3 regions of the Streptomyces sp. SAS_281 genome follow, and region 1 is predicted to be linked to each of the others. Evidence: riboswitches for the same ligand, from Rfam matches in the RefSeq annotation. Region 1 holds a riboswitch; each other region holds the start of a gene.
What was found. A riboswitch is a leader RNA that binds a small molecule or an ion and turns the genes downstream of it on or off. The one in region 1 is predicted to bind cobalamin.
Positions count from the first base shown of each region.

Region 2: it holds a riboswitch for cobalamin, as region 1 does, so the genes downstream of both, ACN6LM_RS25410 (ABC transporter substrate-binding protein) here and ACN6LM_RS11220 (ribonucleoside-diphosphate reductase subunit alpha) in region 1, are expected to answer to the same signal.
Region 3: it holds a riboswitch for cobalamin, as region 1 does, so the genes downstream of both, ACN6LM_RS11360 (cobalamin biosynthesis protein) here and ACN6LM_RS11220 (ribonucleoside-diphosphate reductase subunit alpha) in region 1, are expected to answer to the same signal.

Region 1 covers NZ_JBMNDO010000022.1:63,269-72,665, reverse strand. Annotated here, with positions in the region: gene ACN6LM_RS11245 (carbohydrate ABC transporter permease) at 1-874, opposite strand, end outside; gene ACN6LM_RS11240 (extracellular solute-binding protein) at 990-2,288, opposite strand; gene ACN6LM_RS11235 (GntR family transcriptional regulator) at 2,571-3,341, shown strand; gene ACN6LM_RS11230 (DUF3311 domain-containing protein) at 3,582-3,836, shown strand; gene mctP (monocarboxylate uptake permease MctP) at 3,833-5,449, shown strand; cobalamin riboswitch at 5,515-5,639, shown strand; gene ACN6LM_RS11220 (ribonucleoside-diphosphate reductase subunit alpha) at 5,783-8,179, shown strand; gene ACN6LM_RS11215 (ribonucleotide-diphosphate reductase subunit beta) at 8,179-9,198, shown strand; gene ACN6LM_RS11210 (hypothetical protein) at 9,195-9,397, opposite strand, start outside.
Region 2 covers NZ_JBMNDO010000076.1:20,127-29,523, forward strand. Annotated here, with positions in the region: gene ACN6LM_RS25375 (GNAT family N-acetyltransferase) at 1-77, shown strand, start outside; gene ACN6LM_RS25380 (ABC transporter substrate-binding protein) at 176-1,048, shown strand; gene ACN6LM_RS25385 (carbohydrate kinase family protein) at 1,139-2,071, shown strand; gene ACN6LM_RS25390 (beta-ketoacyl-[acyl-carrier-protein] synthase family protein) at 2,153-3,400, shown strand; gene ACN6LM_RS25395 (acyl-CoA dehydrogenase family protein) at 3,452-5,296, shown strand; gene ACN6LM_RS25400 (acyl carrier protein) at 5,540-5,782, shown strand; gene ACN6LM_RS25405 (beta-ketoacyl-[acyl-carrier-protein] synthase family protein) at 5,779-7,002, shown strand; cobalamin riboswitch at 7,056-7,212, shown strand; gene ACN6LM_RS25410 (ABC transporter substrate-binding protein) at 7,289-8,329, shown strand; gene ACN6LM_RS25415 (FecCD family ABC transporter permease) at 8,326-9,397, shown strand, end outside.
Region 3 covers NZ_JBMNDO010000023.1:10,442-19,838, forward strand. Annotated here, with positions in the region: gene ACN6LM_RS11350 (inorganic phosphate transporter) at 1-837, shown strand, start outside; gene ACN6LM_RS11355 (hypothetical protein) at 870-1,103, shown strand; cobalamin riboswitch at 1,251-1,377, shown strand; gene ACN6LM_RS11360 (cobalamin biosynthesis protein) at 1,501-2,505, shown strand; gene ACN6LM_RS11365 (cobyric acid synthase) at 2,502-4,055, shown strand; gene ACN6LM_RS11370 (putative cobaltochelatase) at 4,052-6,088, shown strand; gene cobO (cob(I)yrinic acid a,c-diamide adenosyltransferase) at 6,088-6,687, shown strand; gene ACN6LM_RS11380 (cobyrinate a,c-diamide synthase) at 6,681-8,141, shown strand; gene ACN6LM_RS11385 (ZIP family metal transporter) at 8,156-8,878, opposite strand; gene ACN6LM_RS11390 (cobalamin biosynthesis protein) at 8,885-9,313, shown strand.

The sequences.
Region 1 (9,397 bases):
CGAGGGTCTCGTACTCGGGCTCCGGCTTGCTGCCGCGCAGCAGCCAGATCTGGCCGAAGACGTTGAAGTCCCAGATCACCGACAGCGTGGAGACCATGCTGAAGACGGGCTTGATGACCGGCCAGGTCACGTAGCGGAAGATGCCGAAGCTGGTGGCACCGTCGAGCGAGGCGGCCTCCTCCAGCTCCTGGGGGACCTGGGTGAGGGCGGCGTACAGCGTGACGACGACGAAGGGTATGGCGCCCCAGACGACCAGCAGCGTGATGATCGCGAAGCCCTGGACCGGGTCCAGGTACCAGTTGTGGCCGAGCCAGTCCTCGCCGACGACCTTCGCGATGAGGGTGTTGATGAGGCCGTAGTCGGAGTCGGCCATGAACCGGAAGATGGAGGCGGCGACCATCAGCGGCATCGACCAGGCGGCGATCAGACAGAAGGTCAGGATGAGCCGCACCCAGTTGGACAGCCGGCGCATCAGCAGGGAGATCAGCAGACCGATGCCCATGGTCAGCGTCACGCAGACGGCCATGAAGACGACGGTGCGGAAGGTCACCCACCAGAACTCGGAGTCACCGAGGATGTTGGTGAACTGGTCGAAGCCGACCCAGGGTGCGGGATCACCGGTCCACAGCTCGCGCCGGCCCATGTCCTGGAAGGACATGATGATGGTCTTGGCGAGCGGGTAGAGGTAGACGGCGGCGATCGCCACGATCGCCGGGAGGATCAGGAAGTAGGGCAGCAGTTCGCCCTTCTTCCGCTTCCTCTTCTGCTTCAGGGGTGCGGTGCCGCCCTCATCGGACAGCGGGCTCCCGTCCGCCTTGGGATCACGTGGTACGGGGACCGGTGGCCCGGCGGCCTTGGTATCGGCGGCAGTCACGTGGCTGACCTTCCATCGCGGGTCCGAGGCAGCCCCCGGATGACACGGCGTTCTTGAGCTGAAGAGAGCGGGGGCCGCGGCGCGATGCCGGGCCCCCGCCTGGCGATCGGAAGACTTACGCCTTCTTGTTGATCAGTGCGTCGATCTCGCTGTCGGCCTTCTTGGTGGCGTCGGCGACGGACGTGCCCTTGAGGATCTTCAGGAGCATGTTCTCCAGAATCTCCTCCTTCTCGATGGAGGCCCAGCCCGGCGCGATCGGCGTGAACCAGGCGTCCGGCACCGCGTTGGCGATGGCGGCCGTCTCGGGCTTGGCCTTCAGCGGCTCAAGCTGCTTCTCGTTGTTGGGGAGGATGTTCTTCGACGCGAGGACGTCCATGGACTTCGCGTTGGTGAAGAGGGAGATCCACTCCTGGCCGAGGTCCTGGACCTTGGACTTGGAGATGGTGGCGAGGTCGGAGCCGCCGATGAAGGAGGGGAGCGCCTTGCCGTTCGGGCCGGGCATACCGGCCGTGGCGATCTTGCCCTCGAGCTTCGGGTTGCCGTTGTCACCCGTGGTGACGCTGCCGGCCTCCCACGCCTGGCCGTAGATGACCGCGGCCTTCTCGTTGGCCATGACGTTGGCGTGGTCCTGCTCGTCCTTCGTCTGGTCGGCCTTGTTGTACTTCTTGACCAGGTCGACGAAGTGCTGGATGCCCTTCTGCGCCTCGGGGGTGGAGAGGGCGGCCTTCCACTCCTTCGAGCCCTCGTCGTACTTGGCGATCTGGCCGCCCTCGGCTGCGACGTAGGACATCGCGGCGTACCAGTAACGGCCCGGGTAGTACAGGGACGAGGCGCGCTTGTCCTTCTTCGCGAGCTCGGCCTGGACCTTGTCCATCGCCTTGAGGAAGTCGTCCTCGGTCTGCGGAAGGACGTCGCTGCCGGTGCCGGCCTTCAGCATGTCCTTGTTGTAGACCGCGAGGCGGGCGGAGGCGTAGTAAGGAACGCAGTAGATCTTGCCCTCGTAGGAGCAGGTGTCCTTCAGACCCTTGATCCAGGTGTCCGAGTTCTCGTACTTGGCAGTGTCGATCTCGCCGAGCGCACCGTTGAGGATGTACTGCATGGTCTCGGTGTTGCCGAGTTCGACAACGTCCGGGAACTTGTCGCCACCGAGGGAGGTGTCGAGCTTCTTGACCTTGTCCGCCCAGCCCTGGTACTGGATCTTGACGTTGACGTTCGGGTACTTCTTCTTGAACTGGGCGTTGACGTCCTTGACCAGTTCGGGCCAGGTCGACTGGGCCTCGCCCATGAGCCAGACAGTCAGGTCTTCCTTGCGGTCCTTGGGGTCCTTCGAGGACGTCTTGTCGTCCGAACCACACGCCGCGATGGAAACCAACATGCCCGCGACGCCGATCGCCGCGATGAGCTTGCGCTTCACGCCACCCTCCTCAGGGATGCTGCAACCCCCCTCCCCACCGCGCGAGAACGTCGACGAGTACCTCTGGGGCTGGGACCTGGTCTTTAATGGTTTAGACCAGTACCGGGAGCTTGGCCTAGACCTTTAGGGGTGTCAAGGGTGTATAAGAAGTGCACTCGCGTCCGTTATAGGACCGACACCTGAGGGAGGGCGACGAGCCGTGACCGGACCGTGCCACCATGTGAGCCGCGACAGACGGAGGAGCCGGTGACGGCAGCAACGCAGCAGTCGGGAAGGCGGGCCATGGGCGCCGACGGGGGCAGTTCGGAGAGCGAGACGGGCACGGGCGCCGGGACGCGCACCGCGCGCGTGCCGAAGTACTACCGGCTGAAGCGCCATCTCCTCGACATGACGGACACCATGCCGCCGGGCACCCCCGTACCCCCGGAACGGACCCTGGCCGCCGAGTTCGACACCTCGCGCACCACCGTGCGCCAGGCGCTCCAGGAACTGGTCGTCGAGGGCCGGCTGGAACGCATCCAGGGCAAGGGCACCTTCGTCGCCAAGCCGAAGGTCTCCCAGGCCCTGCAACTCACCTCGTACACCGAGGACATGCGCGCCCAGGGGCTCGAACCGACCTCGCAGCTCCTGGACATCGGCTACGTCACCGCCGACGACACCCTCGCCGGACTGCTCGACATCAGCGCCGGCGGCCGGGTCCTGCGCATCGAGCGCCTGCGCCTGGCGAGCGGCGAGCCGATGGCCATCGAGACCACGCACCTCTCGGCCAAGCGCTTTCCCGCACTGCGCCGTTCACTGGTCAAGTACACCTCGCTCTACACCGCGCTCTCCGAGGTGTACGACGTCCGGCTGGCCGAGGCCGAGGAGACCATCGAGACCTCCCTGGCCACCCCGCGCGAGGCCGGGCTGCTCGGCACCGACGTGGGCCTGCCGATGCTGATGCTCTCCCGGCACTCACTGGACGAGCAGGGCGAACCGGTCGAGTGGGTGCGCTCGGTCTACCGCGGCGACCGCTACAAGTTCGTGGCCCGCCTGAAGCGGCCGCTGGACTGACCCACCGCACACACGTGCCCCGAACGGCCCCCGGACCCGCCTCCGGGGGCCGTTCGGCGCTCCCGGGGCCCGACTTGGCCTGGACCAATCCTCGGACGTTTCCCGCCATTACGACCATCCGGCCGGTCCGTGACGACCGTTGCCGGACCGCAATGCGGACGGGGGGTGACGGTGGCCGGGTCCCTCGCCTAGATTGCCTGCGCATTACAGGTGATCACCGAGGGGACGGAGTCGCCCGCCATGGCGGAAGAACCAGAAGGAAAGCCACCCACCGTCACACCGATGCGGGTGGTCATCGCCCTGTGCCTCATCGCACCGTTCGTGGCGATGCTCTGGGTGAGTTCGTACGCGAAGATCGATCCGACCTTCATCGGTATCCCTTTCTTCTACTGGTACCAGATGCTCTGGGTGCTGATCTCCACCGCGCTCACGATGATCGCGTACAAGCTGTGGCAGCGTGACCAGCGCGCCCGCAAGGGGGGTGCGTCGGCATGAAGGACGGCGTGAACGGCGTCGCGCTCGGCGTCTTCATCTTCTTCTTCCTGGCCGTCACGGTCATGGGCTTCCTGGCCGCCCGCTGGCGCCGGGCCGAGAACGAGGCCACCCTGGACGAATGGGGCCTGGGCGGACGGTCGTTCGGCACCTGGGTCACCTGGTTCCTGCTCGGCGGCGACCTCTACACCGCGTACACCTTCGTCGCCGTGCCCGCGGCGATCTACGCGGCCGGCGCGTCCGGTTTCTTCGCGGTGCCGTACACCATCCTGGTGTACCCGCTGATCTTCACCTTCCTGCCGCGCCTGTGGTCGGTCTCGCACAAGCACGGGTACGTCACCACCTCGGACTTCGTCCGCGGCCGGTTCGGCTCGAAGGGGCTGTCGCTGGCCGTCGCGGTCACCGGCATCCTCGCCACCATGCCGTACATCGCCCTCCAACTCGTCGGCATCCAGGCGGTGCTGGACGTGATGGGCGTCGGCGGCGGCGAGAACACCAACTGGTTCGTCAAGGACCTGCCGCTGCTGATCGCCTTCGCGGTGCTCGCCGCGTACACCTACTCCTCGGGGCTGCGGGCGCCCGCGCTGATCGCGTTCGTCAAGGACGGGCTGATCTACCTGGTCATCGCCGTCGCGATCATCTACATCCCGATCAAGCTCGGCGGCTTCGACGACATCTTCGCCTCCGCCCAGGACAAGTTCACCAAGGCGGGCGCGGGCGGCCTCGCACCGGCAGCGGCCGGTCAGTGGGGTTACGCGACCCTGGCGCTCGGGTCCGCGCTGGCGCTGTTCATGTACCCGCACTCGATCACGGCGACGCTCTCCAGCCGCAGCCGTGAGGTGATCCGCCGCAACACCACGATCCTTCCGCTGTACTCGCTGATGCTGGGCCTGCTCGCGCTGCTCGGCTTCATGGCGATCGCCGCCGGCGTCAAGGTGGACAACGGCCAGCTCGCCATCCCGCAGCTGTTCGAGAACATGTTCCCCGACTGGTTCGCGGGGGTGGCGTTCGCCGCGATCGGCATCGGCGCGCTGGTGCCGGCCGCGATCATGTCGATCGCCGCGGCGAACCTGTTCACGCGCAACATCTACAAGGACTTCCTGAAGCCGGACGCGACGCCCGAGCAGGAGACCAAGGTCTCCAAGCTGGTCTCGCTGCTGGTCAAGGTCGGCGCACTGGCCTTCGTCCTCACCATGGACAAGACCGTCGCGATCAACTTCCAGCTGCTGGGCGGGATCTGGATCCTCCAGACGATGCCGGCGCTGGTGGGCGGCCTGTTCACCCGGTGGTTCCACCGCTGGGCGCTGCTCGCCGGCTGGGCGGTCGGCATGATCTACGGGACGGCTGCCGCGTACGGGGTCGCCAGCCCGACGCAGAAGCACTTCGGCGGGTCCTCCAAGGAGATCCCGGGCCTCGGCGAGATCGGTTACATCGGCCTCACCGCGTTCGTGCTGAACGTCGTGGTCGTCGTCGTCCTCACCTTCGTCCTGAACGCCGTGAAGGCGCCCGTCGGGATCGACGAGACCTCCCCGGGCGACTACACCGCGGACGCGGGCGACCCGGGCGTCCAGGAGAAGCTGCCGCCGGCCACGGCGGGGGCGCCGGGCGGTCACTGACCGCACACCTTTACACCACGCGACACAACATGTGGGGGCCGTCCGGCAGGGCGGCCCCCACATGTATGCTCATGCTCGCTGTCGCCGCAGGGGAATCCGGTGTGAATCCGGAACTGTCCCGCAACGGTGTATTCGGTGCGCTTCCGCGCATCCGTGGAGTCCGAGGACCTGCCGACAGCGCATCCGGTTCGACCGAACCGGATGCCCAGACGTCCGGGCCTCGTGGGATGGGCCGGTGGACGCCGCACGGAGTGCCGCCCCGCCCGGGCCCCCTCCTGCCCGGCTGCCCCCGTGCTCCCCGCCGGCCCAGAGCCGAGCGAGGGAGAGCACCACGTGACCATCGCGCCAGCCGATCCGGCTTCAGCGGCCGCATCAACGGGGACCGCGAGCGACGGACCGGGCACCGCACTGCTGCGGACCCTGACCGGCCTCACCGCCGATCTGCCCGACACCGACCCCGGACGCGTCGCCGCCGCCGCCCTGCGCGGCCGCAACGCCCGGTCGGACGAGGCGGAACTGCGCTCACTGGCCACCGAGGCCGCGGCGGGCCTCATCTCCGAGGACCCCGCCTACTCCCGCCTCGCCGCCCGGCTGCTCACCCGGTCCATCGCGGACGAGGCCGCGGGCCAGGGCGCCACCTCGTTCGCCGCGTCCGTCGCCGTGGGCCACCGCGAGGGCCTGATCGCGGACCGGACCGCCGAGTTCGTGACGCTGCACGCGGCGGCGCTGGACGCCCTGGTCGAGCGGTCCCTCGCGGAGGGGGCCGACGACCGCTTCGGCTACTTCGGGCTGCGCACCCTGCACAGCCGCTACCTGCTGCGCCACCCGATCACCCGCCAGGTCATCGAGACCCCCCAGCACTTCATGCTCCGGGTCGCCGCCGGTCTCGCCGAGGACACCTCGGGGCGGGCACTGGACGAGGTCGCCGCGCTGTACGGGCTGATGAGCCGGCTGGACTACCTGCCGTCCTCGCCGACCCTCTTCAACTCCGGCACCCGCCACCCGCAGATGTCGTCCTGCTACCTGCTCGACTCGCCGCTGGACGAGCTGGACTCGATCTACGACCGCTACCACCAGGTGGCCCGCCTGTCGAAGCACGCGGGCGGCATCGGCCTCTCGTACTCCCGCGTCCGCGCCCGGGGCTCCCTGATCCGGGGCACCAACGGGCACTCCAACGGCATCGTGCCGTTCCTCAAGACGCTCGACGCCTCCGTCGCCGCGGTGAACCAGGGCGGCCGGCGCAAGGGCGCCGCCGCCGTCTACCTGGAGACCTGGCACGCGGACATCGAGGAGTTCCTGGAGCTCCGCGACAACACGGGCGAGGACCAGCGGCGCACGCACAACCTCAACCTGGCGCACTGGATTCCGGACGAGTTCATGCGCCGCGTCGACGCGGACACCGCCTGGTCGCTGTTCTCCCCGGCCGACGTGCCCGAGCTGACCGACCTGTGGGGCGACGACTTCGACGCCGCGTACCGGACGGCCGAGGCGAAGGGCCTGGCCCGCAAGACCATGCCGGCCCGCGAGCTGTACGGCCGGATGATGCGGACGCTGGCCCAGACCGGGCAGGGCTGGATGACGTTCAAGGACGCCTCCAACCGCACGGCGAACCAGACCGCCGAGCCGGGCAGGGTCGTGCACTCCTCGAACCTGTGCACCGAGATCCTGGAGGTCACCGACGACGGCGAGACGGCCGTCTGCAACCTCGGCTCCGTCAACCTCGGCGCGTTCGTCGAGGGCTCCTCGATCGACTGGGAGCGGCTGGACGCCACCGTGCGCACCGCGGTGACCTTCCTCGACCGGGTCGTGGACATCAACTTCTACCCGACCGAGCAGGCCGGCCGGTCCAACGCCCGCTGGCGGCCGGTGGGCCTGGGTGCCATGGGTCTCCAGGACGTCTTCTTCCAGCTGCGGCTGCCCTTCGACTCCCCCGAGGCCCGGGCGCTGTCCACGAAGATCGCCGAGCGCATCATGCTCACGGCGTACGAGGCGTCCTGCGACCTCGCGGAGCGGTCCGGTCCGCTGCCCGCCTGGTCCGGGACCCGGGCCGCGCGCGGGGTGCTGCACCCGGACCACTACGACGTGGAGCTGAACTGGCCGGAGCGCTGGGAGGCGCTGCGGGCCCGGATCGCGAAGACCGGGATGCGCAACTCGCTGCTCCTGGCGATCGCCCCGACCGCGACGATCGCCTCGATCGCGGGGGTCTACGAGTGCATCGAGCCCCAGGTCTCGAACCTCTTCAAGCGGGAGACCCTGAGCGGCGAGTTCCTCCAGGTCAACGGCTATCTGGTGGACGAGCTGAAGCGGCTCGGCGTGTGGGACGCGCGGACGCGTGAGGCGCTGCGCGAGGCGAACGGCTCGGTGCAGGGCTTCGCCTGGATTCCGGCGGACGTCCGGGTGCTGTACCGCACCGCGTGGGAGATCCCGCAGCGCGGCCTGATCGACATGGCGGCGGCCCGTACGCCGTTCCTCGACCAGAGCCAGTCGCTCAACCTGTTCCTGGAGACGCCGACCATCGGGAAGCTCTCCTCGATGTACGCCTACGCCTGGAAGCAGGGCCTGAAGACGACGTACTACCTGCGCTCCCGTCCGGCGACCCGGATCGCCCGGGCCGCGTCCGGGGCCGCCTCGGCCGCCGCCCCCGTCCCCGTACAGCAGGCGCAGGCACCCGACGCGGACGCCGTCGCCTGCTCCCTGGAGAACCCCGAGTCCTGCGAGGCATGCCAGTGATGAGCACCACCCCCACCGAACAGAACCTGCTCGACCCGGGCTTCGAGCTGACCATGCGGCCCATGCGCTACCCGGACTTCTACGAGCGCTACCGGGACGCGATCAAGAACACCTGGCACGTGGAGGAGGTCGACCTCCACTCGGACGTGCCGGACCTCGCCAAAATGACGCCCGCCGAGCAGCACCTGATCGGACGGCTCGTCGCGTTCTTCGCGACCGGTGACTCGATCGTCGCCAACAACCTGGTGCTGACCCTGTACAAGCACATCAACTCCCCCGAGGCCCGGCTGTATCTGTCGCGGCAGCTGTTCGAGGAGGCCGTGCACGTCCAGTTCTATCTGACGCTGCTCGACACCTATCTGCCCGACCCGGACGACCGCGCGGCGGCTTTCGCGGCGGTGAAGAACATCCCCTCGATCCGCGAGAAGGCGGAGTTCTGCTTCCGGTGGATGGACTCGGTGGAGAAGATCGACCGGCTGGAGTCGAAGGCGGACCGCCGTCGCTTCCTGCTGAACCTGATCTGCTTCGCGGCGTGCATCGAGGGGCTGTTCTTCTACGGCGCCTTCGCGTACGTGTACTGGTTCCGCTCGCGCGGGCTGCTGCACGGTCTCGCCACCGGGACCAACTGGGTCTTCCGCGACGAGACCATGCACATGAACTTCGCGTTCGAGGTCGTGGACACGGTCCGCAAGGAGGAGCCGGAGCTCTTCGACGACGCCCTCCGGCAGCAGGTCACCGACATGCTGCGGGAGGCCGTCGAGGCGGAGCTGCAGTTCGGCCGCGACCTGTGCGGCGAGGGGCTGCCCGGCATGAACACCGAGTCGATGCGCGAGTACCTGGAGTGCGTTGCCGACCAGCGGCTCACCCGGCTGGGCTTCCCGGCGGTGTACGGATCGCAGAACCCGTTCGCGTTCATGGAGCTCCAGGGGGTCCAGGAGCTGACGAACTTCTTCGAGCGGCGCCCTTCGGCGTACCAGGTGGCCGTCGAGGGCACGGTCGCCTTCGACGACGACTTCTAGACCCTCGCCCAGCTCCTGACGTACGGACGCCGTGCGGCCCCCACCGGCCGCGCGGCGTCCGCCGTGCGCGGTGGGCGTGTGCTCCGGTCCTGTTCCGCTGCGCGCAGCTCGCGGTCGATGCGACGCTCGCGGGCGGCACCGAGGAGCGCCGGCAGCAGGACGAGGGCGAAAAGTACGGAAATGCCGAGGAAGTTCTGGA
Region 2 (9,397 bases), on a different contig from region 1:
TCGGCTTCACCGAGATCCACGTCCCCGACCCCGGGCCCGTCACCTACCTCGTACGCGCCACGCGGGCGGATCTGTAGGAGCCGGCCACCTCCGGAGGGTGCGGCCCGCGATTGCTGGGCAGGTACTGGTCGACCGCCGTCGCCGGGCGGCGGATTCCGGCTGGGAGGCGTGTGACGTGAACGAGCGAACCGGGTGGCAATTCACCGACGACCGGGGGCAGTTGTCGGCAACCGGCGAACGCCCGCAACGGGTGCTCGCCTACATCCAGGCCGGCGCGACCCTGGGGGACCACGGGATACGACCGGCCGGGCTCTTCGGCTCCGGCCACGACGACCCGGCCGCACCCGACCCCGCGAAGACCGGGTCGCTCGCCCTGGAGGGAATCGCGTACGCCGGTGCCGGGACCACCCTGGACACGGACGCCTTACTGAGCTGCGCACCGGACCTCGTCGTCGCCGTCAGCTACGGAGGCGGCCAGGTCTACGGCCTGGCCCCTGAGACCGCCAAGCATCTGGAGGGCCACGTCCCGGTCGTCGTCATCGACGTCGGCCAGGCACGCACCCTCGCCGAGATCGGCGACCGGTTCGCTGAGCTGGCCCGTTCGCTCGGCGCCGAGGAACCCGCCTCGGCGACCCGGGAACTGGACGCCGCGCGGGACCGGCTGCGCGCGCTCACCGCGGGCCCGGACCGGGCCAGGGTCCTCGCCCTCTCCCCGGCGGGCCGGGACCAGGCGCATCTGGCCCGCCCCCGCATGTGGCCCGAACTCCGGGTCCTCGCGGACCTCGGCGTCGATCTGGTCGAACCCGCCGAAGGCCCCGGGGCCAACTGGTCCACGACCGGCTGGACCGAGGCCGCCGCCCTGCGCCCCGCCATCGTCCTCGCCGACATCCGGGCCAACGCGACCCCGCTCGCCGAGCTGCGCGACAACGCCGAGTGGACGGCCGTCGCCGCGACGGCCCGCGTGGTCCCGTGGAACCCGGAACCGGTGTGCAGCGCCCGCGCCCACGCCCGGTTCCTGGAGCTGGTGGCCGACGCGCTGGACACCTAGGACCACCGCCGGGCCGGGCCCGGGGGCGGGGGCCGTACGGTGGGCCGGACGTTCCGCCCCCTCCGCCGCACCCCGGGAGACCCCGCCCCCATGCCCGACCGCCCCGACTTCCTGGTCATCGGCGAATGCGTCGCCGACATCGTCCGCGTCCCGGACGCCCCCGACCGGGTCCACCCCGGGGGCAGCCCGGCCAACCTGGCGTACGGGCTGGCCAGACTCGGCCACGACGCGACGCTGCTCACCCAGCTGGGCAGGGACGACAACGGGCGGCTGATCCGCGCACACCTCACCGGGGCGGGGGTCGAGGTGCTGACGGACGGCGCCCCCGGCCCCACCCCGTCGGCCGTCGTCACCCTTGACGGCGAGGGCCGCGCCTCCTACGCGTTCGACATCGTCTGGACCCTCGGGCAGGCCGCCCTCGACCGGCGGCCCCGGCACGTCCACACCGGGTCGATCGCGGCGGTGACGGAACCCGGTGCGGCCACGGTGCTCGCCGCCGTCGAGTCGCTGCGGGCGGCCGCCACCGTCAGCTACGACCCCAATGTGCGGCCCGCGCTGATGGGCGACCACGGCACCGCCGTGCGCCGGGTCGAGCGGTGCGTGGCCCTCAGCGACGTCGTCAAGGCCAGCGACGAGGACCTTGACTGGCTGTACCCGGGCGAGGACCCGGCCGGGGCCGCCCGGCGCTGGCTCGCGTCCGGCCCGGCCCTCGTCCTGGTCACCCGGGGCGGTGACGGCGCCACGGCGGTCCTGCCGGGCGGGCAGGTGGACATCGGCGCGCTCCCCGCCGACGTGGTCGACACGGTGGGCGCCGGGGACGCCTTCATGTCCGGCACCCTGCACGCGCTCGCCGCCCACGGCCTGCTCGGCGCGTCCGGCCGTGAGCGGCTGCGCTCGCCGGAGCGGGGCACGGTGAGCGACGTACTGCGCCACGCGGCGGCCTCGGCGGCCGTGACGGTCGCCCGGGCCGGCGCGAACCCGCCGGACGCGCCGGAGCTGCGCGGGGCGCTCGGGCTCGGCTGACATTCGGCCCCACCCGCACCCTCGACGGCGTCCGGCGCGTTCCTCCTCGGAGGGACCTACGACGCAGAGGAGGGCCGGGGCATGGTGCGGGACGCGCGGACGGGGACCGTGGTGACGGGGCTGGGGGTGGTCACCCCTGTCGGCGACGACGAGCGGGCCTTCTGGGCCGGGCTGTGCGCGGGGCGGTCCACGGCCCGGCGCTGCGAGGAACTGGCAGGACTTCCCGCCGACTTCGCCTGCCGGGCCGACCGGACCGACCTGGACGAGGCCATCGGGGGCCGCGCCGGCTGGCGGATGGCGCGGTTCGCGAAGATGGCCCTGGTCGCCGCGCGCCGGGCCGTCGCCGACGCCGGGCTGCGCCCGGACCGCTGGGACGGCGCCCGGGTGGGCGTGGTGCTCGGCGTGGGCGTCGGCGGGGTCTCCGCCCTCGTGGACAACGTCCGCCGGTTCGACGGCGGCGGCGCGCAGGCCGTCTCCCCGCTCCTCGCGCCGATGATGATGCCCAACGCGGCGGCCGGCGAGATCGCCATCGACCTGGGCGCCCACGGCCCCAGCCTGGCCCCGGCCACCGCCTGCGCCTCGGGCGCCACCGCCCTCGCCACCGCCCACGACCTGCTGGCCACCGGCCGGTGCGACCTCGTCGTCGCCGGCGGCGCGGAATCCGTCCTGACCCCCCTCGTGGCCGCGGCCTTCGCCCAGCTGGGCGCGCTGTCCACGCGTACCGGGGACCCGGCCGCCGCGTCCCGTCCCTTCGCGCCCGACCGCGACGGCTTCGTCCTGGGCGAGGGCGCCGGCGTGCTCGTCCTGGAGCGGGGCGCGCACGCGGCGGCCCGGGGCGCCCGCGTGCGCGCCGTGCTCGCCGGGACCGGAGCCGCCACGGACGCCCACCACCCCACCGCGCCCGACCCGGGCGGGCACGGCGCCCGGCGCGCCGTCGAGGCCGCCCTGGACGCGGCGGGCTGGGCCGCCCACGAGGTCGGGCACGTCAACGCGCACGGCACGTCAACGCCGTTGAACGACGCGATGGAGGCCGAGCTGATCGCCGGCCTCTTCCCGCACCGGCCCCCGGTCACCGCCCCGAAGGGCGTCCTCGGGCACACACTCGCCGCCGCCGGCGCGATCGAGGCCGCCGCCACCGTGCTCACCCTCGAACACGGGCTCGTCCCGCCGGTCGCCAACCTGGACGCCCCGCCCGCCGACTGGGACATCGACTGCGTCACCAAGGAGCCGCGCCGCCTGCGCGTCGAGCGGGCCGTCAGCCACTCCTTCGGCTTCGGCGGCCACAACGTCGCCCTCTGCTTCGAACGGGTTCGCCCCTCCGGACGGTGAACATCTGCCCGAGCGCGGTGTCCTGACCGTGCGCCGGTCGTTCAGCCTTGTATGACCACCACGCTCACCGTCGCCGACCCCCTCGCACGCCCGCTCACCTCCGTACTCCTCGGCGCCGACGCCCGCCGCGAGCACGGCTTCTGGCGGCGGCTCGTCGCCACCGAACCGTTCCGGCTGCCCCCCGGTCCGGGGGCCGGCGGCACCCCGGACGAACGGCTGGCCCGCGCGTACGCCCGGCTGCGCACCCTCAACAACGCCCTGGACAGCGCCGCCCGCCCGGCCTCCGACTTCCGGGCGCTGGCGGCCCTGCACGAGTGGCTGGCCCCGGTCGACCCGGCGCTCGCCACCATCGCGGGCATCCACTACAACCTCTTCCTCGGCAGTCTCCTCGACCACATCGCCGACAGCCCCAGGGACCTGTCGGACTTCCTGACGCTGCGGCGTACCGGAACCTTCCTGTGTACGGAGGTGGCGCACGGCAACGACGCGGCGGCCGTCGAGACGACCGCCGCCTACGACCCGGTACGCGACGGGTTCGTACTGCACACCCCGCACTGCGGGGCTCAGAAGTTCATGCCCAACACCGGGCGGCCGGGCGGCCCCAAGTCGGGGCTCGTCGCGGCGCGGCTGCTGGCCGGCGGGGCCGACCGGGGGGTCTTCCTGCTGCTGGTGCCGCTCACCGACGCCGACGGACCGCTGCCCGGCGTACGGGTGCGCAGGCTCCCGGCGCGCATGGGCAGCCCCGTCGACCACAGCCTGACCTCGTTCGACCACGTCTTCGTGGGGCGCGAGGCGCTGCTGACGGGCCCGCAGGGGTGGATCGACGGCGACGGGGTGTTCCGCAGTGCCATCGAGGGCCGCAGGCGCCGCTTCCTCGCCTCCATCGCCCGCGTCGTCACCGGCAGGATCTCCATGAGCGCCAGCGCCGTCGGCTCGGCGCGGGCCACACTGGCCGTCGCGGTGCGGTACGGCGGCCACCGCCACGTCTCCGCCGGGCGCGGGGCACGACTGCCGGTGCTCGCGTACCGCACCCACCACGGGCCGCTCGCGGAGGCCATGGCCACGGTCTTCGCCATGAGCCTGCTGCACCGCCGCGTCCTGGACCGCTGGGAGGCGGCCGAGGCGGGGCCCGGGGCCGCGCGGGAGGCGGCCGAGCGGCTGGTGGACATCGCCAAGGGCTGGATCACCTGGCAGGCCAGGGACGTGATCGTGGAGTCCCGGGAGCGCTGCGGTGCCCAGGGCCTCCTGGAGAGCAACGGGATGGCCGCGCTCGTCACCGGCGTCGAGGGCGCCATCACCGCCGAGGGCGACAACCTCGCCGTCCACGCCAGGGCCGCCGCCGCCCTGCTCGCCGACAGCACGCCGTACGAGCCGGCCGCCCCGGCCCACGGCGACCTCACGGACCTCCGGTTCCTGGTCCGGCTCCTGGGGCGCGCCGAGGAGCTGTGGTTCGCGCGTGCCGGGGCCCTGGCGGCTCGGACTGCGCACGGCGACCCGCTGGGCCGGTGGAACGCCGCGGCGGGGCCCGCGTTGCGCGGGGTCGAGGCGCACGCCTGCCGGCAGGCGGCCGAGGCGTACGCGGAGGCGGTCGAGGCGCTGCCCCCCGGGGCGGACCGGGACCGGCTCGGCGAGCTGGCCCGGCTCTTCGCCCTGGGCCGGGTCGCGCGCGACAGCGGGGACCTCCTCGCGGCCGGGTATCTGAGCACCGGTCAGGCGGAGGCGCTGACGGACCACTCGGAACGGCTCATCGCCGCGGTGGCCCCCCACCTCCCGGAACTCGCCGACTCCTTCGCCTTCCCCGACGAGATGCTCGCCGACTGGCCGATCACGGGCGCCGGATACGCGGACGCGTACGACGATCCGGAGGCCCACTGGCACACGGGGGCGGGGCGATGAGGGGCACGCGGGCGTCCCGTGCGGCGCGGGCCCTGCCGGGGCTCGGGTCGGGGGCGGTCCTCCTCGCCTACTGGACGACCGTCGCCCTGTTCGCGCGGTGGTCCGGGGCGTCCCGGCCGGGCGTTGGCGAATCGGTTCGCCGCAAGGCGTAACCGGAGCGGCGCTGTTCAGTTGTTCCGGCGTCGGGGCCGTGCGCGCCGGCGCCGGACACCCCACGCGGGTGAGCACGAGGAAAGGAAGACCATGAGCACGATCCACCCCCGCATCACCGACGTACTCAGCCGTACCTTCAGGGTGCCCGTGGCCGAGATCCTTCCGGACTCCACGATGGACAGCCTGGACATGGACTCCCTCGCGGCCGCCGAGTTCGCGGTCGTCCTCCGGGAGACCACCGGGGTCGAGCTGGACACCGGCATCCTGACCCCGGGAACCACCCTCGCCGAGCTCACGGAGCACCTCTGCACGGCGGCGGGCGTCGCCCGATGAGGACACCGGCCATCGCCGTCACCGGTCTCGGCATGATCACCCCGGTCGGCAACGACACCGAGTCCACCTGGGACGGGGTGTGCGCCGCGGTGAGCCCGGCCCGCACCGTCCCCGCGCTCGCCGGGTGCGCGATCGACTTCGCCTGCGTGGTCGACGGTATCGACCTTGACGCCGAGATCGGCCGCCGTACGGCCTTCCGGATGGGCCGGTACGTCAAGTTCGCGGTCCTGGCCGCCCGGGAGGCCGTCGCCGACGCCGGGCTCGACCCGGCCGGCTGGGACGGCAGCCGGGTCGCGGTCGTCGTCGGCACCAGCAGCGGCGGTTCCGCGCACCTCACCGACCAGGCGCTGGTCCTCGAGCGCAGGGGGCCGGAGGCGACCTCGCCGGCCGGGGTCCTGCTGACCATCCCCAACATGCCCGCCGCCGAGATCGCGATCGAGATGCGGGCCACCGGCCCCAGCATGGCCCCCTGCACCGCCTGCTCGTCGGGCGTCACCGCGCTGTCCGTCGCCCGCGACCTGCTGGTGACCGGGCAGTGCGACGTGGCCGTCGCGGGGGCGACCGAGTCGACCGTCTTCCCGATCGCCATGACCGGCTTCGCCCGGTCCGGGGCCGCCGCCCGTGCGGACGGCGACCTGTCCCGGCTCAGCCGGCCCTTCGCCGCCGACCGCGCCGGACTCGTCATGGGCGAGGGCGCCGCCGTCATGGTGCTGGAACGCGCCGCCGACGCGGAGGCCAGGGGCGCCGAACCCCGGGCCCTGCTCGCCGGCACCGGCGCCACCACGGACGCCCACCACCCGACCAGCCCGCACCCCGACGGGCGGGTCGCCCGGGCCGCCGTCGAGGCCGCACTGCGGAACGCGGGCTGGCGGGCCGACGAGGTGGAGCACGTCAACGCGCACGGCACCGCGACCGTACGCAACGACGCCGCCGAGGCCGCGCTGATCAGCCGGGTGTACCCGCACCGGCCACCCGTCACCGCCCCCAAGGGTGTGCTCGGGCACTGCATGGGCGCGGCCGGGGCGATCGAGGCGGGGCTGACGATCCTCACTCTCCAGCGCGGGGTCGTCCCGCCGGTCGCGAACCTGGACGCCCCCGCGCCCGGGTTCGACATCGACTGCGTCACGAAGGTGCCGCTGGTGCGGCCCGTCCACCGGGCCGTCAGCCACTCCTTCGGCTTCGGCGGGCACAACGCGGTGGTGGCCCTGCAGCGCCCATGAGTCCCCGGGGGCGGCGCCGAACCGCGCGGGACGCCCGTGGTAGCGTCCCCGGAGCCAGTCGAACTCCACGTGGGAGTCAGGGAATCCGGTGCGAATCCGGAGCTGACGCGCAGCGGTGAGGGGGACGGGCGGGGCCACGGCCACTGGGAGACCACCGTCTCCCGGGAAGGCGTCCTGTCCGAGCGAACCCGAGTCCGAAGACCTGCTGGCGACCGCCGTCCGGGACCGGGCGGCGGGTTCCGTACAGCGGGCCCCGCGCATGGGCCCAGAGACGCCGAGGTACCCCGTGCCGCCGATATCCGGCCCCGCCCGTTCCGCCGCCCTGCTCGCCGCCGCGCTCCTGCTGCTGACGGCCTGCGGGGGGTCCCCCGCCGGTAAGGCCGACGCGTCCGGCGCGGCGGACGGCTATCCGGTCACGCTCAGGAACTGCGGACGCACCGTCACCGTGGACGCCGCACCCCGCCGCGCGGTCTCCGTCGACCAGGGCACCACGGAGATCCTGCTCTCGCTCGGCCTCCAGGACCGGATGGCCGCCACCGCCACCTGGACCGACCCGGTGATGAAGGGCCTGGAGAAGGCCAACGCGGGCGTGAAGCGGATCGCCGACAACCGGCCCTCCTCCGAGAAGGTCCTCGACCAGGAGCCCGACTTCGTCGCCGCCGACTTCGAGTCGACCCTCGCCAAGGGCGGCGTCGCCCCGCGCGAACAGTTCGAGGAACTGGGCGTCCCCACCTACGTCTCGCCCGCCGACTGCACGGCCAAGGACAACACCAGGGACGGCGACGGCGTCCGCACCGGCGCCCTCACCATGAACAGCGTCTACGACGAAGTACGCGACCTGGCCCGGGTGTTCGGCGTGCCCGAGCGCGGCGAGAAGCTGGTCGCACGGCTCCGCGCCCGGATCCGCGCGGCCGCCGGCGGCGTCGACGGCTCCGGCACCTCCGTCCTGTACTGGTTCGCCAACTCCGAGTCCCCCTACCTGGCGGGCTGCTGCGGGGCGCCGGGCATCATCACCCGGGAACTGGGCCTGAAGAACGTCTTCGACGACACGCACGACGAATGGCCCCAGATCAACTGGGAGACCGTCGCCGACCGCAACCCGGACCTGCTGGTCATCGGCGACCTCACCCGCAAGTCGCAGACCGCCGAGAGCGCCGCCGGGAAGATCGCCTTCCTGGAGTCCAACCCCGTCACGAAGAACATGGACGCCGTACGCCACAAGCGCTACGTCCTGCTCAGCGGCCAGGCCATGAACCCGACCATCCGCACGGTCGAGGGCGTGGAGCTGGTGGCCGCCGGGCTGCGCGCTTACGGGCTCGCGGGGTGACGGCCACCGACCGGCTCACCGCCCCGCGCGAGACGGCGCCGGAGACCACCGTGTCCGCCCGCCCGCGACGCCTGCGCGGCGGCCTCCTGTGGACCGGCGGCCTTCTGCTGCTCGTCCTGTCCGTCGCGGTCGCCGTCACCATCGGACCGGCCCGGATCTCCGTCATGGACGTCTGGTCCGCCGTCGCCGCCCACCTCGGCGTCGGCGAGGCCCGGCTCAGCCCGATCCGCGACGGCATCATCTGGAACCTGCGCATGCCGCGTACCCTGCTCGCGGCCGTCTGCGGGGCGGGCCTCGCGGTCTGCGGGACCGTCATGCAGTCCCTGCTGCGCAACCCGCTCGCCGACCCGTTCGTCCTCGGCGTCTCCTCCGGCGCGTCCACCGGCGCGGTCCTGGTCGTGGTGCTCGGTGTCGGCGGGGGCGCGGTGTCGCTGCCGGCCGGGGCGTTCATCGGGGCGCTCTGCTCGTTCGCGCTGGTGATGCTGCTCAGCCACACCCTGGGCGGCTCCACCGACCGGGTCGTGCTGTCCGGGGTCGCCGCGATGCAGCTGTTCTCGGCGCTGACCTCGTTCGTCGTCATGACGGCCGCCGACGCCGAGCAGACCCGGGGCGTGCTGTTCTGGCTGCTCGGCTCGCTCGGCGGGGTCGGCTGGACCGATGTGTGGATCTGCTCCGCCGTTCTCGCCGTCAGCCTGCTGGTCTGCCTCGGTCACTCCCGTACGCTCGACGCCTTCGCCTTCGGGCAGGACGCGGCCGCCGCCCTCGGCGTGAACGTCGCACGCGTCCGGACCGTCCTGCTCTGCACGACCGCGCTGCTGACCGCCGCGCTCGTCAGCTCGGCCGGGGCCATCGGCTTCGTCGGGCTGGTCCTGCCGCACGCCGCCCGTGCCCTCACCGGCTCGGGCCACCGCAGGCTGCTGCCCGTCACCGCGCTCGCCGGCGCCGTCTTCCTGGTCTGGGTCGACACGCTCGCCCGGACCGTCCTCGACCCGCAGGAGGTCCCGGTGGGCGTCGTCACCGCCCTCATCGGCGTGCCCGCCTTCGTCGCCGTCCTCTACCGCACCAGGC
Region 3 (9,397 bases), on a different contig from region 1:
GCCGGCGCGGCCGCGTTCCTGGCCACCAGGCTCACGTACCGGATCGGCGGGAAGATCCGGAACGACGCCCAGGAGAAGGCCACCGCCAAGGGCTACCGGGCGGGGCAGATCGCCTCGGCCGGGCTCGTCTCGCTCGCGCACGGCACCAACGACGCGCAGAAGACGATGGGCATCATCACCCTCGCCCTGGTCACCGGCGGCGTCCTCTCCCCCGGCTCCAACCCGCCGGTCTGGGTCATCGTCAGCGCCGGCCTGGCCATCGCGCTCGGCACGTACCTCGGCGGCTGGCGCATCATCCGCACCATGGGCAGCGGCCTGACCGAGCTGAAGCCCCCGCAGGGCTTCGCCGCCCAGACCAGCGCGGCCACCGTCATCCTGGCCTCCTCGCACCTCGGCTTCTCCCTCTCCACCACGCAGTCCTGCTCCGGGGCCGTGATGGGCGCGGGCCTCGGCCGTGCCGGGGGTGTGGTCCGCTGGTCCACCGCCACCCGGATGTTCGTCGCCTGGGGCCTGACCCTGCCGGCCGCGGGTCTGGTCGGCGCGGGTGCCGAGTTCCTGACGAAGCAGGGCACCTGGGGCGTCGTGGTGGTCGCGGTCCTCCTGATCGCCGGATCCGGGGCGATCTGGGTGCTCTCGCGCCGCAAGCCCGTCGGCCACGGCGATGTCGCGCCCGGCACCGCGGACGCGGCCCCGGCCGAGCCCGCGGGTGTCGTCACCCAGGCCATCGCGGCCGTGAGCCCGCCGCCCACCGCGGCCCAGGCGCACGACCTCGCCGCCACCATTCCGGCGCCCGCCGGTCCCGTCGCCGCCGATCCGGCCCGACCCGCCACGGTCTGACAGACCCCGGTACTCCGCTAAGGACACCCCGTATGAACATCGACTGGGCAGCTCTGGGCACCGTCTTCGGCGTCTCCCTCGTCGCCACCGTCGCCCTGGTGGGCCTCTTCACGCTCGGCATCGTCGGCCTCTCCAAGCAGCCGGAGCCGGCCGCCGGGGGCGGTCCGGCGGGCTCGTCGCTCCTGCTGGCGCGCGCCGGTGCGTACGTCTGCTTCGGGCTGTGCGCGGCGGCGGTCGCGTACGGCATCTATCTGATCGTCGCCTGACGCACCGCCCCTCCCCCGGGCCGGACGCACCTCGTGCGCGTCCGGCCCGGTGTGCGTCCGCCCACACCGTGCCGCCGCAGGTCAACAGTGAGTTGACGGGCGTTCGCGGGGCGTGGTGGACTGCCGGAGCCATTACGGCGACAGCAGAGGAAGCCGGTGCGAATCCGGCGCGGTCCCGCCACTGTCACCGGGGAGCGGTCCCCCACCGCACGTCACGGCCCGCGCGAGCGGGCTGGAAGACCGGGGAACCCGCCGATCCGGAAGCCAGGAGACTCTCGTCGCCGTCACGTCGAACCAGGGCGCGGACCCTGAGTGAGGACATATCGCCATGCCCGGCTGCCGTGCGACCTTCTCCCCACGCCCCCTGTCGGCAGCCTCGGGTGCGGTCGGCTGAACCGTGCGTGCCGATCGCATCTACGCGTACGGCGCCACCGCCGGCCTGATCGCCGACCTGCTGCTCGGTGACCCCCGCAGGGGGCACCCGGTCGCCGCCTTCGGGCGGGCCGCCGCGGCCGTCGAGGACCGGCTCTGGCGCGACCATCGCGGCCGGGGCGCCCTGCACACCCTGGTCTGCGCCGGGGGCGCCGCCGGGAGCGCCGCGCTCGCCGCCCGCGCCCTGCGCCGCCGCCCCGTCGCCTCCGTGGCCCTGACCGCCGCCGCCACCTGGTCCGTCGTCGGCGGTACGTCGCTGGGGCGGGAGGCCCGGACCATCGGCGGGGCGCTCGCCGCGGGCGACATCGACGCGGCCCGGGAGCGGCTGCCGCACCTGTGCGGGCGCGACCCGCAGGCGCTGGACGGCCCCGGGATCGCGCGCGCCGTCGTGGAGTCCGTCGCCGAGAACACCTCGGACGCCGTGGTCGGCGCCCTCGTCTGGGGCGCCCTCGCCGGTGTCCCCGGGCTCGTCGGCTTCCGCGCCGCCAACACGCTCGACGCGATGGTCGGCCACAAGTCGCCCCGCTACCTGCGGTACGGCTGGGCATCCGCCCGGCTGGACGACCTCGCGGGCTGGCCCGGCGCCCGGCTCACCGCCCTGCTCGCCGTGGCCTCCGGCGGCCGCCCCCGGGAGGCGGTGCGGGCCTGGCGGGCCGACGCCGCGAAGCACCCGAGCCCCAACGCGGGGCCCGTGGAGGCCGCGTTCGCCGGGGCGCTCGGCGTACGGCTGGGCGGGACCCTCGCGTACGGGGGGCGCGTCGAGCACCGGCCCGTACTCAACGGGGAGGCGGGCCGTGCCGTGGAGACCGGGGACATCGAGCGCGCCGTGCGGCTCTCGCGCCGGGTGGGCGTGCTCGCCCTCGGAGTCGGCGTGGCCGCCCGGCTGGGCGCGGGAGCGGTGGCGCGCCGGATCGCGGGACGGGCCGGGAGACCTCAAGGACCTCGTAACTCTGGACGGAGAGCGATATGAGCGGCGGACTGCTGGTCGCCGGGACCACGTCGGACGCGGGCAAGAGCGTCGTCACGGCGGGCATCTGCCGCTGGCTGGTACGCCGGGGCGTGAAGGTCGCCCCGTTCAAGGCGCAGAACATGTCGCTGAACTCCTTCGTCACCCGGGAGGGCGCCGAGATCGGCCGGGCCCAGGCGATGCAGGCCCAGGCCGCCCGCGTCGAGCCGACCGCCCTGATGAACCCGGTGCTGCTGAAGCCGGGCGGCGACCGTTCCAGCCAGGTCGTCCTGATGGGGCGGGCGGTCGGCGAGATGAGCGCGCGCGGCTACCACGGCGGGCGGCAGGAACGGCTGCTGTCCACCGTCACGGACTGCCTGGAGCAGCTGCGGAGCACGTACGACGCGGTGATCTGCGAGGGCGCGGGGTCGCCCGCCGAGATCAACCTGCGCCGCACGGACATCGTGAACATGGGCATCGCCCGGGCCGCGCGCTTCCCGGTCGTCGTGGTCGGGGACATCGACCGGGGCGGGGTCTTCGCCTCGTTCTTCGGCACGACCGCGCTGCTCGCACCCGAGGACCAGGAGCTGATCGCGGGGTACCTGGTCAACAAGTTCCGGGGCGACGTCTCGCTGCTGGAGCCGGGCCTGGACATGCTGCGCGACCTGACGGGCCGGCCCACGTACGGGGTGCTGCCCTTCGCGCACGGGCTCGGCATCGACGAGGAGGACGGCCTGCGGGTGTCGCTGCGCGGCACCGTACGCGAGTCGGCGGTCGCCCCGCCGCACGGCGAGGACGTCCTGCGCGTCGCCGTGTGCGCGATCCCGCTGATGTCGAACTTCACCGATGTGGACGCGCTCGCCGCCGAACCCGGTGTCGTCGTCCGTTTCGTGGACCGGGCCGAGGAGCTGGCCGACGCCGACCTGGTCATCGTGCCGGGCACCCGGGGCACCGTGAAGGCGCTCGCCTGGCTGCGCGAACGCGGGCTCGCCGACGCGCTGCGGCGGCGCGCCGCCGAGGGCCGGCCGGTGCTCGGGATCTGCGGCGGCTACCAGATCCTCGGCGAGCACATCGAGGACGAGGTCGAGTCGCGCGCCGGGCGGGTCGACGCGCTCGGCCTGCTGCCCGTGCGCGTCCGCTTCGACCGCGAGAAGACGCTCGCCCGGCCGTCCGGCGAGGCGCTCGGTGAGCCCGTCGAGGGGTACGAGATCCATCACGGCGTCGCCGATGTGCGCGGCGGCGAACCGTTCCTGACGGACGGCCGGGGCACCCCGCTGGACGGCTGCCGGTCCGGGGCCGTCTGGGGCACCCACTGGCACGGCTCGCTGGAGAGCGACGGCTTCCGCCGGCGGTTCCTGGCCGAGGTCGCCCGGCTCACCGGCCGCCGCTTCGTGCCCGCTCCCGGCACCTGCTTCGCCGCACTGCGCGAGGAACAGCTCGACCGTCTCGGCGACCTGATCGAGGAACACGCGGACACCGACGCGCTGTGGCGGCTCATCGAGTCGGGCGCGCCGTCCGGACTGCCTTTCATCCCGCCGGGAGCGCCCGCCATCCCCGTCAAGGAGGCCCTGTGAGTACGCCCTACCCCTTCACCGCCATCGTCGGCCAGGACGACCTGCGGCTCGGGCTGCTGCTCAACGCGGTCAGCCCGGCCGTGGGCGGGGTCCTGGTCCGTGGCGAGAAGGGCACCGCCAAGTCGACCGCCGTACGCGCCCTTGCCGCGCTGATGCCGGAGGTCCCCGTCGTGCCGGGGTGCCGTTTCTCCTGCGACCCCGCCGCGCCCGACCCGGCGTGTCCGGACGGCCCGCACGAGGACGCCTCCGGCGTGTCGCGGGCGGCGCGGACCGTGGAGCTGCCGGTCGGCGCCTCCGAGGACCGGCTCGTCGGGGCGCTCGACATCGAACGGGCCCTCGCGGAGGGCGTAAAGGCCTTCGAACCGGGGCTGCTCGCGGACGCGCACCGCGGAATCCTGTACGTGGACGAGGTCAACCTGCTCCACGACCATCTGGTGGACCTGCTGCTGGACGCGGCGGCCATGGGTGCCTCGTACGTGGAGCGGGAGGGCGTCTCCGTACGGCATGCGGCGCGCTTCCTGCTCGTCGGGACCATGAACCCCGAGGAAGGCGAATTGCGCCCCCAGCTCCTCGACCGGTTCGGGCTGACCGTCGAGGTCGCGGCGTCCCGGGAGACGGACCAGCGGGTGGAGGTGGTGCGGCGGCGGCTCGCCCACGACGACGATCCGGCGGGCTTCGCGGCGCGCTGGGCCGGTGAGGAAGCGGAGTTGCGGGACCGGATCACGGCGGCGCGGGCGCTGCTGCCCGAAGTGGTTCTCGGCGACAAGGCGTTGCGGCAGATCGCGGCGACCTGCGCGGCCTTCGAGGTAGACGGGATGCGCGCGGACATCGTCATGGCCAGGACCGCGACCGCGCTGGCCGCGTGGGCGGGGCGCACCGACGTGCTCGCCGAGGACGTCCGGCAGGCGGCGCTGCTCGCGCTCCCCCACCGGCGCCGGCGGAACCCCTTCGACGCGCCGGGGCTCGACGAGGACAAGCTGGACGACACGCTGGAGCGGAACGGCGGCGGGGACGACGAGCCGGAGCCGGACGGGCCTGGTGGCGGCGGTGACGGTGGCGGTGGCGGCGGCCTTCCGCCGCAGGGGGACGGGCCCGGCACTCCGCCCGCGCCCGCCGACGGGGCGGACGACACGCCCGGGCAGCCGGAGCCGGGGGCGCCCGTGCCCGGGCAGGGCGGTGAGCAGCAGCCCGTACGGGCCGGTGAGCCGTTCCGTACGAAGATGCTCAGCGTGCCCGGTCTCGGCGAGGGCGCGGCGGGGCGGCGGTCCCGGGCGCGCACCGAGCACGGCCGGACGACGGGTGCGCGGCGGCCCGAGGGCGCGCTGACCAAGCTGCACCTGGCCGCGACGGTCCTGGCCGCCGCCCCGCACCAGCGGGCGCGGGGCCGGTCCGGGCGGGGGCTCGTGGTGCGGCGGGACGATCTGCGGCAGGCGACGCGGGAGGGGCGCGAGGGCAACCTCGTGCTGTTCGTCGTGGACGCCTCCGGGTCGATGGCCGCCCGGCAGCGCATGGGCGCCGTGAAGGGCGCGGTGCTGTCCCTGCTGATGGACGCCTACCAGCGGCGCGACAAGGTCGGTCTCGTCACCTTCCGGGGCCGGGGCGCGGAGGTGGCGCTGCCGCCGACCTCGTCGGTGGACGCGGCGGCGGCCCGGTTGGAGTCGCTGCCGACGGGCGGGCGCACCCCGGTGGCCGCCGGGCTGCTGAAGGCGCACGACGTGCTGCGGGTGGAGCGGCTGCGCGACCCGTCCCGCCGGGCGCTGCTGGTCGTGATCACGGACGGGCGGGCGACCGGCGGGCCGGACCCGGTGGCGCTGGCCGCGCGGGCCGCCCGGCTGCACGCGGCCGAGGGCACGGCGTCGGTCGTCGTGGACTGCGAGACGGGACCGGTGCGGCTGGGACTCGCGGCGGCCCTCGCCGCCGACCTGGGCGGCACCGCCGTCACGCTGGACGAGCTGCGCGCCGAGTCGATCGCCGGGCTGGTCAAGGACGTCCGGGGCGCGGGCCCCGGGCACACCGACAGGAGGGTCGCGTAATGCCGCAGGGACAGCCGGAGAGCGTGCCGGACGACGGACTCACCACCCGCCAGCGGCGCAACCGGCCGCTGCTGATGGTGCACACGGGCATCGGCAAGGGGAAGTCGACCGCGGCCTTCGGGCTCGCGCTGCGCGCCTGGAACCAGGGGTGGCCCATCGGGGTCTTCCAGTTCGTCAAGTCGGCGAAGTGGAAGGTCGGCGAGGAGAACGCGCTGAAGGTCCTCGGCGCGAGCGGCGAGGGCGGTTCCGTCGCCTGGCACAAGATGGGCGAGGGCTGGTCCTGGGTCCAGCGCGACGACCAGACGGACAACGAGGCGAAGGCCCGCGAGGGCTGGGAGCAGGTCAAGCGCGACCTGGCCGCCGAGACGTACCGGCTGTACGTGCTGGACGAGTTCGCCTATCCGCTGCACTGGGGGTGGATCGACACCGACGAGGTCGTCTCGGTACTGCGCGACCGCCCCGGTACGCAGCACGTGGTGATCACCGGCCGCAACGCGCCCGCCGCGCTCCTGGAGGCGGCGGATCTGGTCACGGACATGTCGAAGGTCAAGCACCCGATGGACGCCGGGCAGAAGGGCCAGAGGGGCATCGAGTGGTGAGCGTCCCCCGCCTGGTCGTCGCCGCGCCCTCGTCCGGGAGCGGCAAGACCACCGTCGCCACGGGGCTGATGGCCGCGTTCGCCGCGCGCGGGCTCGCCGTGTCCGGGCACAAGGTGGGCCCCGACTACATCGACCCCGGCTTCCACACGCTCGCGACGGGGCGCCCCGGACGCAACCTCGACGCGTACATGTGCGGGCCCGAGTTGATCGCCCCGCTGTTCGCGCACGGCGCGCGGGGGTGCGGGCTGGCTGTCGTCGAGGGCGTCATGGGGCTGTACGACGGGGCCTCGGGGCTCGGCGAACTGGCGTCCACGGCGCATGTGGCGAAGCTGCTGCGGGCGCCGGTGGTGCTCGTCGTGGACGCGTCCTCGCAGTCGCGGTCGGTGGCGGCGCTGGTGCACGGGTTCGCGTCCTGGGACGCGGAGGTGCGGATCGGCGGGGTGATCCTGAACAAGGTGGGGTCCGACCGGCACGAGGCGCTGTTGCGGGAGGCGCTGGAGGAGTCCGGGGTGCCGGTGCTGGGGGTGCTGCGGCGGGTGGAGGGGGTTGCCGTGCCGTCGCGCCATCTGGGGCTGGTGCCGGTGGCCGAGCGGCGGTCCGATGCGGTGGCCGCTGTCGCGGCGATGGCGGGGCAGGTGGCCGCCGGGTGCGATCTGGACGGGTTGCTGGCGTTGGCGCGGTCGGCACCTGCGGTGCCGGGTGGGGCGGTGTGGGAGGCGGGGGGTGCCGGCGGCGGGGGCGTTCCCCTCCCCGCCCCTTCCCGTGACCGGGGCTCCGCCCCGGACCCCGCGCCTCGAACGCCGGAGGGGCTGAGCGGGGCGGAGGGGCTGAGCGGGGCGGAGGGGCTGAAAAGCGCACCGGTTGTTGCTGTGGCTGGTGGGGCTGCCTTTACGTTTTCGTACGCGGAGAACACCGAGCTTCTCGCCGCCGCGGGGGCCGACGTCGTGACCTTTGATCCTCTGCGGGACGAGGCGTTGCCCGAGGGAACTCGCGGAGTCGTCATCGGGGGTGGGTTCCCCGAGGTGTACGCGCCCGAGTTGTCGGCCAACGAAGCGTTGCGGAAGGCCGTGGCGGAGTTGGCGCTGTCGGGGGCGCCGGTGGCCGCCGAGTGTGCCGGGTTGTTGTATCTGGCGCGGTCATTGGACGGGCTGCCGATGTGCGGGGTGCTCGACGCCGACGCGCGGATGACCAAGCGGCTGACGCTCGGGTACCGGGACGCCGTGGCACTCACCGACAACGTGCTGGCGCCCGCCGGGGCGCGGATGCGGGGGCACGAGTTCCACCGGACCGTCATCGAGCCCGGTGCGGGCGACGAGCCCGCCTGGGGCATGCACCGGCCCGAGCGGCGCGTGGAGGGGTTCGTCCGGGGCAACGTACACGCGAGTTATCTGCACACCCACTGGGCCGCGTCGCCCGGGACCGCCGCACGGTTCGTCGAGCGGTGCCGGGGGTGAACGCCGGGGCGGGGTCACTGCGCGAGGCCCACCACCAGCCAGATGAAGCACACTCCGGCCACCGTGCACAGCAGCGTGGAGCGCGCCGGGTGGTCGTGGTGGGCCTCGGGCAGGATCTCGGCGGCGGCGAGGTAGAGGAGCGCGCCGCCGAAGAAGCCGAGATAGCAGCCGAGCAGTTCCTCCGGCAGGGTGAACAGCAGCGTCGTCGCCGCCCCGACGACGGGCGCCGCCGCGTCCGCGAAGAGCATCGTGAGGGCCCTGCGGCGGGCGTTCCCGTACAGGCTGGTGATCGTGTACGTGTTGAAGCCGTCCGCGAAGTCGTGCGTGATCACGGCGAGCGCGACGGCCGTCCCCATCCCGCCGCCGACCTGGAAGGCCGCGCCGAGCGCCACCCCGTCCATCAGGCTGTGGCCGACCATCGCGGCCGCCGCCGTCAGTCCGACCTGCGGGACGCGCTCCTCGGCCGCCCCGTGTGCCGCCTGGCGCACCGCGAGCAGCCGCTCGACCAGGTGGGCGACGAGGAACCCGCCGACGAACAGCAGCAGCGCCGCCGGGACGCCGAAGACCAGGCCGCCCGCCGCCTCCACCGCCTCGGGCAGCAGGTCCAGGCCGACCACGCCGAGCATCAGCCCGCCGGCCAGACCGAGGACCAGGCGGCAGCGGCCGCTGACGCGCTGGGCGACCCAGCCGCCCGCCAGGGTCATCAGGAACGCGCCGAGCGCGACGAACACCGCCATGGCCTCTTGCTAGCCGATGGACCCCGCTCCGCGCATCTCGGCGCGCTCGTCGTCGGGGTCGGCGCCTCCCGGGGCGTCTCCGCCGACGAGGTGGCCGGGCTCGTTCTGGAGGTGCTGCGGGAGGCGCGGCTCACGGAGATCGCCGAGTTGGTCACCGTAACGGCGAAGGCCGGTGAGCCGGGGCTGCTGGCCGCCGCCGTCCGGCTCGGCGTCCCGCTGCGCGCGTACCCGGCGGACGTGCTCGCCCGGGTCCCCGTCCCGCACCCCTCCGGCGCGGCGCTCGCCGCCCTCGGCACCCCCTCGGTGGCCGAGGCCGCCGCTCTCGCCGAGGGCGGCCAACTCCTCGTCCCCAAAAGGACGTCACGGCCGCGCGACGGGCGCCCGTCGATGGCCACCTGCGCGGTCGCACGCCGGCCCGTCGGGAACATTGCGTGAAGCGTCGGGACCGTTGCGTGAAACAGGGTGCGGGGCGCATAGTCATCCTGCCGGAGTCCACCCAGGTCACGGCGCACACCCCCA